One region of the Brevibacillus sp. FW306-2-1A-C05A genome, then DNA from elsewhere that is predicted to be linked to it. Evidence: riboswitches for the same ligand, from Rfam matches in the RefSeq annotation. Region 1 holds a riboswitch; the other holds the start of a gene.
The links. Region 1 has a riboswitch for cyclic di-GMP ahead of AC3WJN_RS08885 (methyl-accepting chemotaxis protein). Riboswitches for the same ligand answer to the same signal wherever they lie in the genome.

Region 1 (7,400 bases):
AGCCTGCTATTATAACAATATTTCTAATATTGTTGTTGTCAGAAAATAAAGTGTTACGTCTGATTATAGCTAGGCACTTTGGGGGTGTCAACGAAAACAAAAAGATTTTACTATACTTTCGTCCGAACGGATGCTCAGTAGAAAATGCCGGAACGGCGCGGTTTTTGCGTGAAAGCGGATACATTTTCTTTCGGCTTGTCCCCTTTCTCGGGCAAGGAAACGGACCGGCAATGCCCGCCCTTCCCTTTTGTTCGCAAACTTGTTTTACAGATTGTCGCGAAGTCCCTCGATCAAAATTTGCGCCACCTCGGGACGGGTAAATTCCGGCGGCGGGGTCTGGCCGCTGCGCAAAAGCGCGCGCACTTTTGTCCCGGACAGCGTCAGATGCTCGCTTGCAGCGTGTGGGCACGTCTTGGCCGTCGCCATTCCTTGGCAGGCTGTGCAATAAAAGCTGTGCTCATAAAACAGCAACTGGATGCCCAGCTCCTCTGGCGCAAATGCAGAGAAGATGTGCTGCGCGTCGTATGTCCCGTAGTAATCGCCCACGCCCGCGTGATCGCGGCCTACGATGAAGTGCGTGCAGCCGTAGTTTTTGCGGACGAGCGCGTGGAATACCGCTTCTCTCGGACCTGCGTAGCGCATCGCCGCCGGGAAGGCCGCGAGCAGCACGCGCTCTTTCGGGTAGTAGTTTTCCAGCAGGGCGAGGTAGCTTTTCATCCGCACTTGCGCGGGGATGTCATCTGACTTGGTTTCCCCCATCAGCGGGTTGAGAAAAAGCCCGTCGACGATTTCCATTGCCGCCTTTTGAATGTATTCGTGCGCCCGGTGGACGGGATTGCGCGTCTGGAAGCCGACGACGCTCTTCCAGCCGTTTTGGGAAAAAAGCTCTCTCGTCTCGCGCGGCGTCAAATAATATTCGGCAAACCGCTCGGGCTGCGGCCGCTTGAGCACATGCACCGGACCGCCCACGTACAGCCCCGGTTTTTCCATCAGCTTTTTCACTCCCGGATGCGCCCGGTCCGCTGTCCGAAACACTTGTCTTGCCTCCCGGGCTTTATCGGGCTGGTAGAGGCTTTGCACCTGGAGTATGGCGTAGTCTTCGCCATCTTCGCCGCGCAGCCATACCGCATCCCCCGGCTCGATGTCCGCGTGCTCGGCCGCATCGACTGCCAGCGTCACGGGCAGCGGCCAAACCGTCCCGTCTGCGAGCCGCATCCGCTCCACGACGGAATGGTAGTCGTCCTCGCAAAGAAAGCCTGTCAGCGGGGAAAAGGCGCCAATGGCGAGGCAGTCTATGTCAGACAACGTCCATTGATCGACCACGATTGCTTTTTTGCCAGCGGCTCTGGTTATCGCTTCCGGCTGACTTTCCAGCCGTTCAATCAGCGTCCCACCGTGTGGCGAGATCGTATGCATAGCGTGTCCTCCCTTTTGTTCCCTTACTTGTGCAGGCCGCATTCGGTCTTGTCAAAGCCGGCCCAGCGGCCCGCGCGCGGGTCCTGCCCTGACTGGACAGGCCGGGTGCAAACACTGCAGCCAATACTTGGATAATTGCGGTCATGCAAAGGGTTGTAGGGGACATCGTTCGCGTGTATATATGCCCACACCTGGTCCATCGTCCAGTCCGCGAGCGGGTTGAACTTCACCAGCTTGAATTTATCGTCCCATTCCACTTTTTTCGCATTGGCGCGGGTAGGCGCCTGATCGCGGCGAATGCCGGTAATCCAGGCGTCGTAGCCGGACAGCACCCGTGTCAAAGGCTCTACTTTGCGGATTTGGCAGCACAGATTCGGGTCTGTCTCCCACAATTTGTCTCCGTGGCTCTTCTCCTGCTCAGCCAGAGTCATCTGGGGCAGCACCTGGATAAATTTCGTCTGGTACCGCTCCTCCAGCTTGTCGCGCGTCTCGTACGTCTCGGGAAAATGTTTGTTCGTATCGAGATAAAAAACAGGTATCGTCGGGGCCAGTTTGTGCAGCATGTCGATCAGCACGACATCCTCGGCACCGAAGCTTGAGGCGAGGACGAGGTTGCCTGCGAAGTGTTCCACCGCCAGAACAAGCACATCCTGCGGGGATTTGGCTTCCATCCGGTACGCCCACACTTGCAGCTCTTCGTCCGCCATCCTCTGGCGATTGCTCATCAGCGAAACTCCTTTCCTGCTAGGATTCCCCCACCATCATATGTCGGGAGGCAGGAAGTGGCGATTCGTCCTGCTGACAAAACTGCCGCGACGGCACCGAAAGAAACGAAAAGAGCGACCAGACCTGTAGCCCGATCGCTCCTCGCGGATTGCTCCCTCTTATTTTTTGTCAGAGTCACTGTTTGCTGCCGGGAAAATAAACGAACTGCCTGTCGGAATCGTGTTGAGATTCGCCTGGTCTACATTTTGTGCCGCCGGTGCTCCTGTGATGAAGACGACGGGTGCTACGTAGGCATCATCCTTTTCTTTGGCGAACGCTCCCGGAACGAACAGCGCCGAACAGACCACCGCAGTTGCACCCATCATTACCATCCACTTTTGTTTTTTCATCTCTACTCTCTCCTATCCAATGTTTTCCTTTGACGCTTTTTATTGTACGGCAGGGAGCCATCCTCTCGACACGGACGGGAGATTGTTTTTTGCTCCAACCTGAGACGGAGCCGCCTCTACGCCCGTTGTCCATTTTCTTTAAAAAAACGATGGCGTTTCCTTGCTGCCCTTGCGCTTTTCGGATGTTCATTCATAGGGGAGAGCCTCTCCGACAAGCAAAAAAAGCCGACCTTCCCCACCAGGAAAGATCGGCTTTGCTTTTTGCGTATGTGCTTACGCGTTCAGTTTGCCTTTTGCAACTGCTGCCAGTTCGTTGAACGCAGCTTTGTCGTTCACAGCCAGGTCAGCCAGCATTTTGCGGTTCACTTCGATGCCAGCCACTTTCAGGCCGTGCATCAGACGGCTGTAGGACAGACCGTTCAGGCGAGCTTGCGCGTTGATACGGGTGATCCACAGTTTGCGGAAGTCGCGTTTCTTTTGACGACGATCGCGGTATGCATAAAGCAGGGATTTCATTACTTGCGCATTAGCGGATTTAAACAGGCGATGTTTGGAACCGAAGTATCCTTTCGCCAGCTTCAGGATTTTCTTATGACGACGGCGTGTAACAATGCCACCTTTTACTCTTGGCATACTAAACTCCTCCTGGTCTTTCCAGCATGGCGGCCTACTGCTAGGCGCTTAGGGAGCTCATGCTGCGTAATGTGTGTAATGATGCGAAAACTTACAGGTAAGTGAGCATTTGCTCCATGCGTTTTTGATCGCCTTTGGAAACGAGTGCAGCTTTGCGCAGGTGGCGCTTTTGCTTAGTCGTTTTGTTGGCGAACATGTGGTTACCAAATGCGCGGTCGCGCTTCAATTGGCCGCTTCCAGTCTTTTTGAAACGTTTTGCAGCAGCCTTGTTGGTTTTCATTTTAGGCATCTGAAAAGTCCTCCTGTCTAAACTACTATCTTACTTTTCCGCTTTCGGAGCCAGAATCATAATCATGCTGCGGCCCTCGATCTTCGGTTTACGCTCAGGCGTAGCGAGATCTTCACACTGAGCAGCTACACGCTCCATAACGCCAAGCCCGATTTCGGAGTGGGTGATTTCACGTCCACGGAAACGGATCGTACACTTCACCTTGTGGTGATCCTCCAAGAACTTGCGGACGTTGCGAAGCTTGGTTTGAAAATCGTGTTCTTCGATGTTAGAAGAAAAACGCACTTCTTTCAGCTCGATGATCTTCTGGTTTTTCCGTGCTTCTTTCTCCTTTTTCGCCTGCTCGTACTTGAACTTTCCGTAGTCCATGATACGGCATACAGGCGGTTTGGCTGTCGGAGCAACGTTTACCAGATCCAGTTCGGCTTCCTGGGCAATGCGCAACGCTTCCCTGAAGGGTACGACTCCCAATTGGCTCCCGTCAGCGCCGATCAAACGGACTTCACGGGCACGGATCGCTTCGTTGATTAACATTTGATCCTTGCTAATACTTGCCACCTCCGTCAATTTCGAGAAGGAACAAAAATGTGCGAACGCATCTGCGCCCGCACATATCTCACCTAAGCAATTTCATCAGATCCAAGGATCTTTGCATAAGAGTTACCTGTCAACAGTCGTGTCGGACGTCGACCCAGGTGAGAAGCTGGGCGCCTCTGCTTGTTCTCGAAGTATGAAGTGTTTATACACGCAACTTATAATACAAGGTAGAGTTGTCTTTGTCAAGGCTTATCGCTTTTTATCCTCCGATGTGGGACATTTCCACCTTCGGACGCTTTTGCAGCCCCGGCGTTTCGTCCAGCCGTTCTTCCGAATAGCGCTCGTCGCGCTTTTCCCAGATCGCGCGAATCTGCTCCTGGATTTCTTCGTCGCTTCGCCCGCTGCGCAGCGGCTCGCGCAAGTCATAGCCGGCGGAGGCGAACAGGCAGTTGTACATTTTCCCCTCTGCCGACAGCCGCGCCCGCGTACAGGTAGAGCAAAAGGCTTGTGTCACCGACGAGATCAGCCCAATCTCCTGATCGCTCCCCTCGTAGCGGTAGCGCGAAGCGACCTCGCCGAAGTAGTTCGCCTCGACCGGGACGAGCGGCATTTCTGCGTCGATCATCCGGACGATTTCGCTGGAAGGCACGACCTGATCGAGCTTCCAGCCGTTGCTGTTGCCTACGTCCATGAACTCAATGAAGCGCAGCGTATGGCCTTGCTCGCGGAAATAACGGGCCATCGGCAAAATGTCCTGGTCGTTGACACCGCGCTGGACGACCATGTTGATTTTCACCCCGAGTCCCGCTTCCGCCGCCGCGCGAATCCCGTCGAGCACAGCATCCACCGGATAGCCTCTGCCGTTTAACATGCCAAACCGCTCGTTGTCCAGGCTGTCGAGGCTGACGGTGACGCGATCAAGCCCGGCTTCCTTCAAAGCCTGGGCATGGCGGGCGAGCAGCGAGCCATTGGTCGTCATGGCGATATCGTGAACGTCCTCTATTTTTCGAATCATTCGTATTAATTCAGGCAAATCCCTGCGCACGAGCGGTTCTCCGCCCGTAATCCGGATTTTCCGCACGCCGAGCGCTGTGAATATTTGGGTCAAGCGGGTAATTTCTTCAAATGACAGCAGTTTGTGCTGCGGCAAAAATTCAAACTCCGGCCCGAAAATTTCAGCCGGCATACAGTACCGGCAACGAAAATTGCATTTGTCTGTCACGGAAATGCGCAGATCACGGAGAGGACGCTTTCGTGTGTCACGTACTTGCATCTGCTCTAGCACTGGTGGTCACCCTCCTTTTCCTGGCTGAGCCTGGCATGCCACTCTATCTCCAGTTTGTCTCGTATTGATGTCCAACATGCGATTCCGGCTTTTTATTAGCGTACCATATTCCGCCTGCGAACGGCTCCTGTTCCTGCACTTTTCGCTGTTGCAAAAGCGGTCGCAAGCCGATGAAAATCGGAAAAATGACCCGGTGCACGCCAATGTGCAAACCGTTTTTTTTGACTATTCCCTTTTGTATAAACATAGGATAATATGACTATATATTATGCTCTATATATTCCTCTTCAATAAGGAAAGCGAAGATCAGCCGTTTGTATGTGGGCACTTGAATGGCTGGGAGCGAGTAGTGCAACCGACCCTATTTTCGTTGTAGGGTCGGTTTATTTTATCCCAGAACAAAGGCCTTGTCCACTGCTCAGAAACGGCAAGCTGCAGCAATGGCAATCGCCCCCTCTTTCTCAATTTTTGAGTAAAACAATAAAATGTAAAATTCGGAGGTCTGCATGCAATTTTTTGCAAAGAAAGCAAAGCCATGGAATGAGTATGTGAAAGCTTCCCACGCAACTGACATTACCGAAGTGGGCGAACGCGTGAAAGAGCGCCTGTCTTTTTTGGGCGTGGATCAGGATACATTGGCGCACGTCAAAGAGGCTGCTACCACGCTTTACCCCTTTAAAGCAGAGATCGTATCCAAGTTTTACCAGTCGATCACTAACGTTCCCCACCTCCAGAAGATCATCCTCGACAACTCCAGCCTGGAGCGGTTGAAAAAAACTTTGGAGGTCCACCTGGAGCAGTTTCTCACAGCAGAAGTCAACCATGAGTACGTGAAAACGAGAATTGTCATCGGGCAAGTTCACAGCCGCATTCATCTGACAGCCGATCATTTTATTTCTGCACACCATCTGCTGATTCAGATCATGACCACGATTTTGATGGAAAAATGGAGCAATCAGCCGCATCAGATGATGAAAATGGTCACCGCTGTGCAAAAATTGGCAGCATTCGATCAGCAACTGATTGTGGAAGTGTATATGGAAGAGACGTTCAAATCGTTTTTGTTCGGCATCTCCGGCATGCTCAACCATATGACCCAGCTCGACACGACGAAGCAGCTTATCTCGGGAATGGACGAGCAGATCGAGGAAAGCCACAGCGTCACCGCCGCAACGGAAGAAATGAGCGCCTCGATTCAGGAAGTCGCCAACCACGCGGTCAAAGTCGCGGAAGGGACAGACGAAGCGGTGCAATCCGCTGAACAGAGCAAACAGATCATCAATGCCGCTCTCGGCGACATCCGCCAGGTGGGCCACGTCTTTGTCGAGGTCATGAGCAGGGTAAACCAGCTCAATCAGGAGATTCATCAGACACAGGACGTCATCCGCATCATTCGGGAAATCGCCGAGCAGACCAACCTGCTCGCGCTGAACGCCAGTATCGAGGCCGCCCGGGCCGGAGAGCAAGGGCGCGGCTTTGCAGTCGTAGCCACTGAGGTGCGCAAGCTGGCCGAGCATACAAAAGAACAGATCAGCCGGATCACAGACAACATGGAGTCGCTGCAACAAGTTTCGAAGCGAGTGACGGAGCAGATGGACAGCACGAGCAAGCTGGTGGAGCGCAGCGTCGGGGAAGCCCAGTTCGCCGATGTCGCCCTGAACAAGATTGTGTCCACCATGCAGGAAATCAGCCAATCCACCTCGCAAATTGCCGCCATGACCGAGGAACAGGCTTCTTCTGTCACGGATATCGCCCACCGCAACTCCACGATTTTTGACCTGAGCACACATTCGCAGCAAATCGCCAAAGACACCGCGCAAATCATTCTCGAACTGAGCCGGAAAATGGATGAGTACCGCAAGACGTTCTTTACGATCAATGTCAAATTGAGCTACAAAGACATCGTGCGCGTGGCCAAAACGGATCATTTGCTGTGGAAATGGAAAATTTACAACATGTTCCTTGGTTTGGAAAACCTGGTCGCCGCAGAAATGGCCTCGCACCATCACTGCCGACTGGGGACGTGGTACTACAGCGACTTGCCGCCGCTTGTGCGCAACAACCCGACATTCAAAAAGCTGGAGGAGCCGCACAAATTAGTACATTTTTACGCCAAGCAGGCAGT
Region 2 (7,400 bases), on a different contig from region 1:
CGTTCGGATTTTTTCCGCGACGGACAAGGCTTCTGTGCTGGAAGCGCTGCGGAGCAGGGCGATGAATTCTTCGCCGCCGAAACGGCCGCAAATGTCGCTTTTTCGCACACAGCTTTTCATGATTTCCGCAAACTGCTTCAAGACTTCATCGCCGACCGGATGGCCGAAGGTGTCGTTGACGTGCTTGAAGTGATCGATGTCCAGCAGGAGGATGGAAAAGTTCTTTTTCTCTTTCGTCCACGTTTGCAAAATCTCTTCGACGGAACGGCGGTTCGCAAGCCCTGTGAGCACGTCGGTGGTTGCTTCGTGGGTCAAGCGGTCGGTTTTCTCTTTGATTTTTTTGGCCGCTGTCCGGAATGCTTTGGTCAATAAATCGGCCTCCCGGTTCCAATGGTGCTTGTCCGGGGGCAGCTCGACTCTTTCTGAGCCCATTTTGCTCATCAGATCGGCTAGGTGGACAAAAGGTCTGGCCAGCTTGTGGGCGAGCTGAATCACAATCAGAAGCAGGAACAGAGACGGAGGCAGCAAGTAGAGCAGCATCATTCGCACCTGGCTGTGCAGCTCGTTGTAAACGAGTTCCATCGGCGAAGTGACGATGACTCCCCAGCCGTTTGCCGGAACTTGCGCATACCCGGCCAGCAGGTGATCGCCGTTGATGCTCAACATCTGGTCGTAGCCGTTGTTGCCCGCGAGCAGCTTTCGTACGACGGGATTGGACTGGATGTTCTGGCCGATCTGCTGTTTGTCCGGATGGAACAGCAACTGTCCATTCGAGCCGACAATCGAATAAGACGAGCCGCTCGTATCTATCTCCGGGTTGCCGATAATCATGTTCAAAATGTTGTGATCCTGCAAATAGATCGTTCCCCCGACGAATCCGCGATACTGTCCGTCCTTGTCAAAGATCGGTTCGCTCATAAACAGCAGGAGGCGCTTGTACTTTTTGGAAATGTAGGGCGATGAGATGTAAGGCTTTTTCAATGCCAGTGCGTATTGCGCTTCCCTGGTCGTAAGCTTCTGTCCGACAGTGCCGAGCGATGGCGGGGACACACTGCGAACCGTTCCGGTTTCATCTACGACAGTAAGCGAGTTGAAGTAGTTGCCGCTTTTGCGAAGAATCTCCAGATGTTCGATGGCTTCTTGTTGCGTCCGTGAGGGATGGTCGATTAAAACGGTGGCGGAATAGCGCAGGCTGCTGCGCATGGATAGGAACAGGGAGTCGATCATTTGGCTCATTTTGCTTGCGCTCGAATAGTTAAGAGTGAGAGTCGTATCAATCAGCGACTTCTTTTTCGATTGATACGAGGCTACGAGAAGAATCGTCAGCGTCAACAGAATGGACAAGGAAACAAGACCCGTCAAAAGGGTAGTCAAACCAATCTTTTTCCCCTGGCTCGTTGGAAAACGATGAAAAACAGGCATATGGCTTAGGCCTCTCTTTGCGTTGGATCGATTCACGATGGAAGAGAACTGTAAAAATTCCATGTGTATTATAAGCGATACAGGCGGGACATGCTATGTAGAAAAATGAATTTTATAAAAAAATCTCGCCGATTCCACAATTATCCAGACATGCACGCAAAAAAACCGCCCTCTACAAAAGAGAGGGCAGTTGCATAAAAATCCAGCCAGCTTTGCTGCTTACGTATTCAAACCGCGAATTTGTTGCTCGATCTTTTCGAAGCCGCCGGATACTTTGACGATTTCCTCTTTTTGCTCGGAGACGAGCACGAGGACTTCTTCGAGGCTTTCCTTGTTTTTGTCGGTGATGTCTGCGTTGACCTCGACTTTGGCGTTGACTTCCTGAATCATGCTGTGGACGTGGACGATGAACTCTTGCAGATTTTTCGTTTTCTCGGCGAAGTTGTGCATGTAGTTGTCCACGTTCGTAAACATTTCCTGAACCTCCATGATCCCTTCGCTGTTTTTCTCAAACGACAGTTGGGACTCGGAGATCATGTCGGAGACGAGCTTCATTTTTTCGCGAATCGTCATCAACAAGGTAGAGATTGATTCGGAGGACAGCTTGGAAGATTCGGCCAGCTTGCGCACCTCGTCCGCTACGACGGCAAAGCCGCGACCATGCTCGCCTGCACGGGAAGCCTCGATGGTCGCATTGAGCGCCAGCAGGTTGGTCTGTGCCGAAATTTCCGAAATCGTTTGGATGATTTTTTCAATGGATTCCGTTTCTTTGTTCAGCTCTTGGATCAGCTTGTTCGTGCCTTGAATGTCCTTGATAAAGCGCTCGAAGTCGTTGCCGATGTTGCTGATGCGCTTGCTGCTTTCATTGGTCGCTTCTTTGGTCGATTCTACGTATTCGTGCATTTCGGTCACGGAGCGGGTCATGTCCTCTACCTGGAGGTTGGTCGTGCCCATCTCGCGGCGCAACTCGTTGGTGTTGTCGGTCTGGATCGAGAAGGAGCGCATGATCTCCTGAAGGGCAGCCACTGTCTCCACCGCGCGGACGTTGACGCCATCTGTAACCTTGTTCAAATTCTCCTGATATTCCTGGACGGAGTTGAGCGATTCGTTGATCTGGTCCAAAATGCGCTGCAGCGACTCTTTGGAGGCGATCGCTTGCTGCTTTTGCTCCTCGCTTTCCCGCTGCAGCTTGTTGTTGAAAACTGCGTGCATCATGCTTGTCGCCGATACGAAGCAGAAGGCCAGCAAGTAGTACATCAAATGAACAGGATCGGACGTGTAGAAAATCGCTTCGCCGTTCGTCAGGAAATAGTAGGTGACGATCCCCATGGCTGCGATGATGGTCAAGATGTTAATCAGTTTGTCCTGATAAATGCCCATGACCGCGACGAAGAACATGATCGTCATGATGTTGACCAGCCAAGGATCGAGTCCCACGATGACGAACATGAAAATGCCGATGACAGCGAAGTTGAAAAACTTCATGAAGGGAGCCATCTTGTCCCGCCAGGCTGGCCGGTTGGAAAGGTAGGCAAAAGGTGCGAGCACCCCGTACAAAATCCCCAGCACGGTTAAAACGAAGGAGAACGGAACCCCCATGATGAGGTTCACGATCTGGACGATGGTAATGATGCTCGCAAAAACAATGACCACCCAGTTATTTCTTCTTTGTAAGAGTTCCATGTCAGCTAACCTCAACTTTTATTTGTTTGCAAAGCTCTTGATACCAGGCAAATTCGGGCTTGTCCTTGTTCAAATAGGCTTCTTGCAGGTGGAAGACGGTCGGAATGGCATTCGCCCCTTTGTAGAAGACCATCTCTTTCACTTGCGTCGCTCTGACGTTGTATTTACGGTTAATCAACTGAAAAAAAGCCGGATCTGCCAAACCGACTGCATGCGTATATCCGTGTTTTTCTGCATAATCGATCATGAGGGCAACTCCCCATCGTCCCAGCTTTCCGCGGAACTTGGGCAAGACAGCGAAACTGTCCACTTCGACAACTTTCATATCGCTCGTCAAAACATCCTGAAACAAATTTTGCAGATAAGCAGAAGATTTTTCATGTGGTGTAAATTCAAAAGTCCCGCCTGGTTCGTCCTCATCCGACAACAAAAGATAGACGTCGGAACCATCTTTGGCGTATTCCATCTCGAAGCCCATTGAGGTCCAGACACTTTCCTTGATTTGATGGAAAAGAGCCAAAGATTGTGCTGAATCAACCAGTTTGTACATAATACTCCACTCCATTTTTCTCTCTCTTTGTTTTTTCATGTACAAGTCTAGTGTTGATCGATAAAATGGCGCCTCCTTTCTTCCATGTGAGCATAAAAAAGGCCATTCCCCATGCGGAAATAGCCCAAAGTCACCATCATCTTCCTGCTATGCTCATGATGTATGGCAACCCGGCTGTCATGGTCAAAGACTTTAGACCCGTGGTTTTGCGTCGCCACCTTTCGATGACTTTGCCTTTGTCATTCATTTGCGAAAAATGTATAGAAGTGTCGAATTATGCAAAATATAATCCAAGAGAAACAATCTTGTCAAGTTTTGGTAGGGTAAAGTAACCGATTGTTCATAAATAGTCCGCTCCAAATTGGTAGTTTGGACAGAGAAAGATGCGAGGAAAAACAGAGAAAAGATAGGAATATAGTCAGGTTGTGCCGGGACTTTTGCCAATGGCCGACTCAGCTACTTGCGCCTGGTGCGTAACAAAAATTTACCATCCGTCCGATAACTAGAAAGAACAGGAGGGATGCGAAAATGAGTCAGGCCAAAACGATTGAGTTTCACTTTTCCGGTGGCGAGCTGGTTAAGATCGAGACAACCGAGCCGGAAGAAATCATCCAAATGGTCGCCAACCAAAAGGATGGGTGGCTGCAATACGATGACATCGTGATTAATGTAAGAAACGTTTCTTACATTAAAGTGCGCGATCTCGCTTAGGCTGCTTGCTTGCCAAAAAGGCCCTCGTTCACGGAGGGTTTTTTTTATTTTCGCTTGTGCCGGGAAAAGCACATTGACAAAGGAACGAACCTGAACCTATAGTGAGTATAAAACTAACTACTAAGAGGTCGGGATGGAAGACATATACAAGGAATTGCAAAAGCTCGGATTTTCCCAGTACGAGTGCAAGGCTTACATCAGTCTGCTCAAGCACTCTCCGATCACCGGATACGAAATCAGCAAACGCTCTGGCGTGCCGCGCTCCATGATTTACGAAGTCGTGGGCAAGCTCGTTGACAAAGGGGCTGTTTACACCGTGCCTTCCGAGCCTGTCACGTATGCGCCGCTGCCAGCAAGAGAGCTGGTCCGCAGGCTGCGCGGGCAGTTCGAAGCGTCCTTCGACTATTTGGAAAAAAACTTGTCGGCCTTAGAGTCCGAGCAAGAGATCGACGTCATTCGGCGAATTAGCGGTGACGAGCTGGTGCTCATGGAAATGAGGCAAATGATCGAGCAGGCTGGCGAGGAAGTGTGGCTGTCGATCTGGGAGCCTCAGGTGCCTTTTATCCAGGAGGCGGTGGACAGACGAACCGAAGAAGGGATTTCCGTCTTTACCGTTTTGTTTGGACAGCAAGAGACGCGCGTAGGGACGACGTATCACCATGACTATATGGCGCCTGATGTGGCCGAGGAACGGATGGGCGGGCATCTTACAATCGTCGCGCGTGATCTGGAGGAAGTGCTGATCGCCAACTTCACGCCAAATACGGCTGCCTGGGCGGTCAAGACGAAGGATCCGGCGCTCGTTCTGGTCGCTGTCGAGTACATTCGCCACGATATTATGTTTGCGGAAGTGACAAAGGTGCTCGGCCCGGATAAGGTCGAAGCGCTCTGGCGCAGCAAGCCGGACTTGTACCAGGTGGTCACCGGGAAGAGATTCAAGTAAGCGGAGCGAAGCAGGAGGCAAGCGCGCAAGCCGGAGTGAAATAAAGAGAGAGTGAGGGAGAAGCAGTGGGGCGAGAACAACTGCAAGTAGAAGCATTGTCGAACGCGGGTGAGCAGGGAAGCTTCATGCAGGGGGTCAAGGATTGCATTCCAACCTTGCTCGGGTATTTGAGCATCGGGTTTGCGGCAGGTGTGCTGGAAAAGACCGCTGGGCTGAGCATCATGGAAATTGCCTTGATGAGCATTTTGCTGTACGCAGGCTCGGCGCAGTTTATTGCTGCGGGCATGATTGCCGCAGGAAGCTCGGCGATGGGAATTATCATTACGATTTTGTTTGTGAATTTGCGGCATATTTTGCTAAGCGCGGCTCTGTCGCCCTACTTCCGCCATCTGACGGCGTTTCGGAACATGCTCGTCGGTTCGCTTCTGACAGACGAGACGTTCGGGGTTGCGATCAACGAGGCGGCGAAGCGCAAGCAGATCGACGAAAAATGGATGCACGGTTTGAATGTGACGGCTTACCTGAACTGGATTGCGGCCAATTTGGCGGGAGCCTATTTCGGACAGTGGATCGCCAATCCCGAGCAGTTGGGCCTTGATTTCGCTCTGCCGGCGATGTTTATCGGCTTGCTGGTGCTGGCGATGATGAGCCGCAAGCAAATCCGGCTCGATATCGTCGTCGCCATCAGCGCAGTCGTCATTGCTGTAGGCGTGTCTGTCTTGTATCCGGGCAACCTTGGCGTCATCGTAGCTACGCTGTGCGCATCGACAATCGGGATGGTGATCGAAAGATGGAAGTGAGATGGGATATCTTCCTCATTATTGTAGGCAGTGCGCTGGTCACGTTTTTGCCGCGGGTGCTGCCCTTGATGGTGCTGTCGCGCATGGAGCTTCCCGCGTGGGGCGTCCGCTGGCTGCATTACGTGCCGATCGCGGTCATGGCTGCACTGGTCGGGCAGGAGCTGTTTTTGCAGGAGGGAAAGTTGTCGCTACTAGCCAATGTCGAGCTATTGGCGGCGATTCCGACGTTTCTGGTTGCGATCGTGACCCGCAGCCTGCTGGGCACGGTTGTCGTCGGGATGGTTTCGATCATGATCTTGCGCTACCTTTTCCCGCTCTTGTAGCAGGGAGAAAGCAGCCGGAAAATGGGTAAACTAGGAAAAAAGGGAGGCGGACGCGAATGACCGTGGAAGAAGTCATGCAACAGTTGGAAGCGTTGGGCACGGAGCAGACGAAGAAGACGTTCATGCGCCATGGTGCCAGGGAGCCGTTTTTTGGCGTGCGAATCGGCGACATGAAAAAGCTGGTGAAGGCAGTCAAGCGCGATCAAAAGCTGGTGCAAGCGTTGTACGAGACGGGCAATCACGACGCGATGTATTTGGCGGGCCTGGCGATCGACCCGCAGACGGTGACGAAGGAACAACTGCAAAGCTGGGTCAGGCAGGCGTACTGGTACATGCTGGCCGAGTACACGGTTGCGGGTGTTGCCGCCGAAAGCTCGTTCGCCCTGGAGCTGGTACGGGAGTGGATCGAAGCGGAGGAGGAGATGATTGCAGCTTGCGGCTGGAGCACGTACGCCAACTACTTGTCGATCACGCCTGACGAGCAGCTCGACCTGGCGGAAATCAGCGCCTTGCTTGCGCGGGTGAAGCAGACGATCCATCAGGAAAGAAACCGGGTACGCTATGTCATGAACCAGTTTGTCATCGCGGTTGGCGCGTCTGTCACGGAACTGCATGCGGAAGCGGTGCAGACAGCGGAAGCGATCGGAAAAGTCCAGGTGGATGTAGGCCAGACGGCGTGCAAGGTCCCGTTGGCGACGGAGTCTATCAAAAAAATCGAAGAGCGCGGCAAGATCGGACAAAAAAGAAAGACGTGCATCTGCTGATCGGCTGCAGGACGAAAGCGCCTGCAAGCCCGTCTCGCGCGCGAACAGGCAAAACGCTGGGGAATCCGGCGTTTTTTGTTTAGGAATGCTTTTCCTGTGCGCTTTTCTTTGCTAAAGTCTCGACTCTTTTTGGATGATGTGCTATCATGATACCTTGTTAACGTATTACCACTTTATCAGAGTAAAAACAAATAGAGACTAGCC

Region 2: it holds a riboswitch for cyclic di-GMP, as region 1 does, so the genes downstream of both, AC3WJN_RS07305 (GNAT family N-acetyltransferase) here and AC3WJN_RS08885 (methyl-accepting chemotaxis protein) in region 1, are expected to answer to the same signal.

Annotation. Positions count from the first base shown of each region.
Region 1 covers NZ_JBYSWV010000009.1:88,831-96,230, forward strand. The annotation lists gene sat (sulfate adenylyltransferase) at 265-1,416, opposite strand; gene AC3WJN_RS08855 (phosphoadenylyl-sulfate reductase) at 1,440-2,141, opposite strand; gene AC3WJN_RS08860 (hypothetical protein) at 2,301-2,531, opposite strand; gene rplT (50S ribosomal protein L20) at 2,805-3,164, opposite strand; gene rpmI (50S ribosomal protein L35) at 3,256-3,453, opposite strand; gene infC (translation initiation factor IF-3) at 3,484-3,987, opposite strand; gene moaA (GTP 3',8-cyclase MoaA) at 4,250-5,263, opposite strand; cyclic di-GMP riboswitch class II at 5,562-5,645, shown strand; gene AC3WJN_RS08885 (methyl-accepting chemotaxis protein) at 5,782-7,400, shown strand, end outside.
Region 2 covers NZ_JBYSWV010000007.1:1,424-8,823, forward strand. The annotation lists gene AC3WJN_RS07295 (sensor domain-containing diguanylate cyclase) at 1-1,422, opposite strand, end outside; gene AC3WJN_RS07300 (methyl-accepting chemotaxis protein) at 1,642-3,105, opposite strand; gene AC3WJN_RS07305 (GNAT family N-acetyltransferase) at 3,107-3,655, opposite strand; cyclic di-GMP riboswitch class I at 3,817-3,900, opposite strand; gene AC3WJN_RS07310 (hypothetical protein) at 4,184-4,366, shown strand; gene AC3WJN_RS07315 (TrmB family transcriptional regulator) at 4,500-5,309, shown strand; gene AC3WJN_RS07320 (AzlC family ABC transporter permease) at 5,435-6,109, shown strand; gene AC3WJN_RS07325 (AzlD domain-containing protein) at 6,100-6,432, shown strand; gene AC3WJN_RS07330 (DNA alkylation repair protein) at 6,489-7,196, shown strand.